2 regions of the Vibrio sp. PID23_8 genome follow, and region 2 is predicted to be linked to the other one. Evidence: predicted binding sites of a transcription regulator. Region 2 holds the regulator's gene; the other holds the start of a gene.
What was found. Region 2 encodes CRP, which controls carbon source genes, mostly activating them, when cyclic AMP is high. Its sites were predicted from a motif close to TGTGANNNNNNTCACA; they were not measured.

Region 1 (2,210 bases), on a different contig from region 2:
ACCTTCTTGAATGATAGAGAGCTTAGCTTGCTTCTCACCGTCACCAGGCCACATCGATCGAACTTCTTGTAGGAAGCGGTGGTTGATTTCAAAAATGATTTCCATATGACGTGGAAGTAGACGCTGGATTAGCGACTCTGGCCATGTCTCTAGCGCTTCTGGTAGTAGCGTGTGGTTGGTGTACGCGAACGTGTGAGAGCTGATTTCCCAAGCCGCTTCCCAAGTAAGACCTTTCTCGTCCACTAGGATGCGCATTAGCTCAGGGATAGCAATCGTTGGGTGCGTATCGTTTAGCTGGATAGTCTCTTGCTTCGGCAATTCCGCGAGCGTGTAACCTGCTGCTTCGTGGCGACGTAGGATGTCGCGCACAGACGCTGCTGAGTGGAAGTACTGTTGCATTAGACGCAGTGTTTTACCTTTCTCGTGGTTATCGTTCGGGTAAAGCACTTTGGTGATGTTACCTGCGTCGATCAGCGCGTGTTGCGCTTCGAAGTAATCACCATTGTTAAAGCTAGCTAGTGAGAATGGTGCAATTGCCTGACATTCCCAAAGACGTAGAGGGTAAACCGTATCTGATTCGTAACCTACAATAGGTAGATCCCAAGGCATTGCTTTTACAGACATGCCAGGAACCCATTTACGAACTTCTTTACCGTTCACGTTGACCACTTCAACGTGACCATAGAAGCCGATTTCTTGTGCGAGCTCTGGACGAGCAATTTCCCATGGGTAACCTTCAACGCCACGCCATGCGTCTGGCGCTTCTTGTTGACGACCATCTTTGAACGACTGCTTAAACAGACCGTATTCGTAGTGCAGGCCGTAACCTACGGTTGGGAATTCTTGCGCTGCACATGAGTCCATGAAACATGCCGCTAGACGACCTAGACCACCGTTACCCAATGATGGGTCACGCTCTTCTTCTAGAAGGTCTGTTAGGTTGTGACCTAGTTCAGCCATTGCTTCAGTGATCTCTTCGTAAAGGCCCATGCTGATTAGGTTGTTACCAGTCAAACGACCGATAAGGAATTCTAGTGAAAGGTAGTTAACACTTTTCGCATTCTTAATGCGAGGATCTTCTTCTGTGGCCAACAAATCGCATGTTGTGAATTCAGCCAATGCGCGCCCCATTGCTAGATACCAAGCGCGGCTATCTGCATTTTCAATCGTATGTGCGTAAGTGACAGATAGATGTTTCTTCACGCTTTCTTGGAACGACTTCTTGTCAAATTGTTTCTGTTGAGTAGGTTTCATTAAGAAATTCTCACGTCTTGTAGTAATTCATCTGCCATACATCGTGCATTTCCCTAGGTGAAGAAACATCCTCCTGCATCTCCTCACTGATAGGAGTAGGGGCTAGGGCGTAGGGGGGGGAGCATTGCAAAGTTAGTGATCTAAATCTCAACACAGCAGTCGATCCTGCCCTTGCTAGTGATTCAGATCACAACCAATTTAGAGAAAGAGTAAATTTTATTCATGACGTTTTTTTAATTGACCTTTTTACTGGGATGTAAAAACTGTCTTATCGATCACATTAAAATATTTTACGCTAATGGTTTTTCTGTAAAAATCGCGCAACCCAATCTACACGAGACTAACAAAATCAACATTTAGGTGATTAAAATCACAAAATTAGGGCGTAGATGAGCAATGTTTACTCAGTTCTTAAGAATTAGGAAGTGGATCAAAGTAAATAGCATTTCTCATGTCGTACCATTCAAAGCGACTCGCCACCCTAACATTTTTTGCACACAATCAAAATTTGGTCGTGTGGGTCTGTTTCTAGTTTCGCTAGCTCAAAAATTTAAGGACAGAATTAACAATGTGGATTCCATCTAAACTCACTCGCCCCGGCCGCTTACACAATGCCATCGTCCGCCCACGAGTGTTGGACTTACTACAACATGCGCCTTACTACAAACTGGTTTTGTTTCGCTCCCCTGCTGGTTACGGCAAAACAACCATGGCAGCTCAATGGTTGTCAGATAAGCCAAACGTCGGGTGGTATAGCATCGACGATAGCGACAATGATGGCTTCCGTTTCGTCAATTACTTACTACAAGCTTTAAACAAAGCAACCAATTACAGTTGCTCTAACGCTCAAAAGCTGGCTGAAAAGCGTCAATTCTCTTCTTTACGCTCTTTATTTAGCGAAGTTTTCGCTGAGATGGAAGATTTTCAGTACGAGTGTTATATCGTTTTAGATGATT
Region 2 (2,210 bases):
CCTTTGATTAATGACCATATTGCGCTACGTACGTTTAATGTCGCTCCCCTCGGTATTGAAACGTTGGCGAAACCATTTTTGACAGTGGGTTATAAAGCCTGTGGTGACTACGTATTTGAAAGCAAAAAGCTGGTGGCAAAACACTTTGAGCACCCAGATCCAAAGCAACCAAAAGTGTTTATCAGTGAGTTGAAGGTCGATGAATGTTCGCCAGAGCTGCAAGACATCGTTCATAAACTGGTCGAGCAGGTTGATGCTTCAAAGCTGATTGGCAGCGGCTTCTTGTATGGTGGACGTTTGTGGGAGATTAGTTACGCTGATTTCCAAACGTTGGCGAACGAGAGTGAGTATGCCTCTTGGCTTGCTGCACATGGTTACGGCGCAAATCACTTTACCGTGAGCGTAAACCAACTTAACCAACACCAAGAAGTGAAGCAAGTAAACGACCACCTACGCACAGCAGGCTTCACCATCAACGAAAACGGCGGCGAAGTAAAAGGTACGCCACAGGTGTTGCTAGAGCAATCTTCGACCATGGCCGATAAAGTGCCAGTGGCCTTTACGGAAGGTGTTGAAGTGATTCCTGGAGGCTTTTACGAGTTTGCTAAGCGCTACGCAATGGATAACGGTGACTTGTACTCAGGATTTGTTGCCGCATCGGCAGATAAGATCTTTGAGAGCACAAACGGAAAAAAATAGAGGGCGCTAATCCAGTGTTTTTCTAAAACAAAAAAGCCACCAATGTTTCTATTGGTGGCTTTGAATTTTTTAAACGTTAATCGGAATTAACGAGTCCCGTAAACAACGATAGTTTTGCCGTGTGCAGAAATTAGGTTCTGCTCTTCTAGCATCTTCAAGATTCGGCCTACTGTCTCACGAGAACAGCCAACGATTTGACCGATTTCTTGACGAGTGATCTTGATTTGCATTCCGTCTGGGTGCGTCATTGCATCTGGCTGCTTAGCAAGGTTCAGAAGAGTCTGAGCGATACGACCAGTTACGTCTAGGAACGCTAGGTCACCCACTTTCTGGCTAGTAACTTGAAGGCGACGAGCCATTTGCGCAGAAAGGCGCATTAGGATGTCAGGGTTTACTTGAATAAGTTGACGGAATTTCTTGAACGAAATTTCAGCCACTTCACAAGGAGATTTAGCACGAACCCATGCGGTACGCTCTTGGTCTTCTTCGAATAGACCTAGTTCACCAATGAAGTCACCTTGGTTTAGGTAAGAAAGGATCATCTCCTTACCTTCTTCGTCTTTGATAAGAACCGCAACAGAACCTTTAACGATGTAGTACAACGTTTCAGCTTTCTCACCCGCGTGAATTAGCGTGCTCTTTGAAGGGTATTTATGAATATGACAGTGTGAAAGAAACCACTCTAGTGTTGGGTCGGTTTGAGGTTTACCTAGAACCATAATATATCACTTCCTCTGCAGGGTACGCTTGCGCTATCCGTATTTTAGCTAAGCCCGAATTAGCTTACTAGAATAAGAATACTTTTCTATACTGCAAGCTCTCTTGTGTTTCGGTTAGAAATAGTATCCTTTTTCGAAAACGATTTCTTGATTTTAATCGTGCCATGGTGGAGATTTTGTAAGCAAAAATGTGCACATGATCACGGTATGAAAAGTAAACACTTTATTCGCGAGGTTTTTAACCAATTTTACCCGTTTCGATGAGCTGTTGCAGAATCGGCCTGACGATGAGCTCCATGGCAAAGCTCATCTTACCGCCGGGCACGACAATGGTGTTGTGGCGTGACATAAATGAGCCGTCAATCATAGCGAGTAGATAAGGAAAATCGACATTTTTAATGCCACGAAGGCGAATAACAACAAAGCTTTCATCCAGACTTGGTATGCCTTTGGCGTTAAGTGGGTTTGACGTATCCACGGTCGGGACACGTTGAAAGTTGATGTGGGTACGAGAAAACTGTGGTGTAATGTAGTTAAGATAGTCGTCCATTGAGCGCACGATTGAATCCATCACGGCTTCACGAGAGTGACCTCGGTCGCGCGTATCGCGTACGAACTTTTGAATCCACTCTAAGTTCACGATCGGCACCATGCCAATCAGAAAATCAACATGCTGAGCCACATCGACATCACCATCGACCACGCCGCCGTGTAATCCTTCATAGAACAGCACGTCACTGTTTTCAGGTAAACCTTGCCACGGGGTAAAGGTGCCTGGCATTTGGTTATAAG

Region 1: AK966_RS10780 (glycogen/starch/alpha-glucan phosphorylase) is a predicted target of CRP. The motif match lies at 1,389-1,404, and genes of this name have one in related genera.

What each region holds. Positions count from the first base shown of each region.
Region 1 is NZ_LIXE01000005.1:88,329-90,538, forward strand. Features, by position in the region: gene AK966_RS10780 (glycogen/starch/alpha-glucan phosphorylase) at 1-1,254, opposite strand, end outside; gene malT (HTH-type transcriptional regulator MalT) at 1,823-2,210, shown strand, end outside.
Region 2 is NZ_LIXE01000011.1:16,501-18,710, reverse strand. Features, by position in the region: gene AK966_RS15940 (DUF1338 domain-containing protein) at 1-699, shown strand, start outside; gene crp (cAMP-activated global transcriptional regulator CRP) at 786-1,418, opposite strand; gene AK966_RS15930 (phosphoribulokinase) at 1,657-2,210, opposite strand, start outside.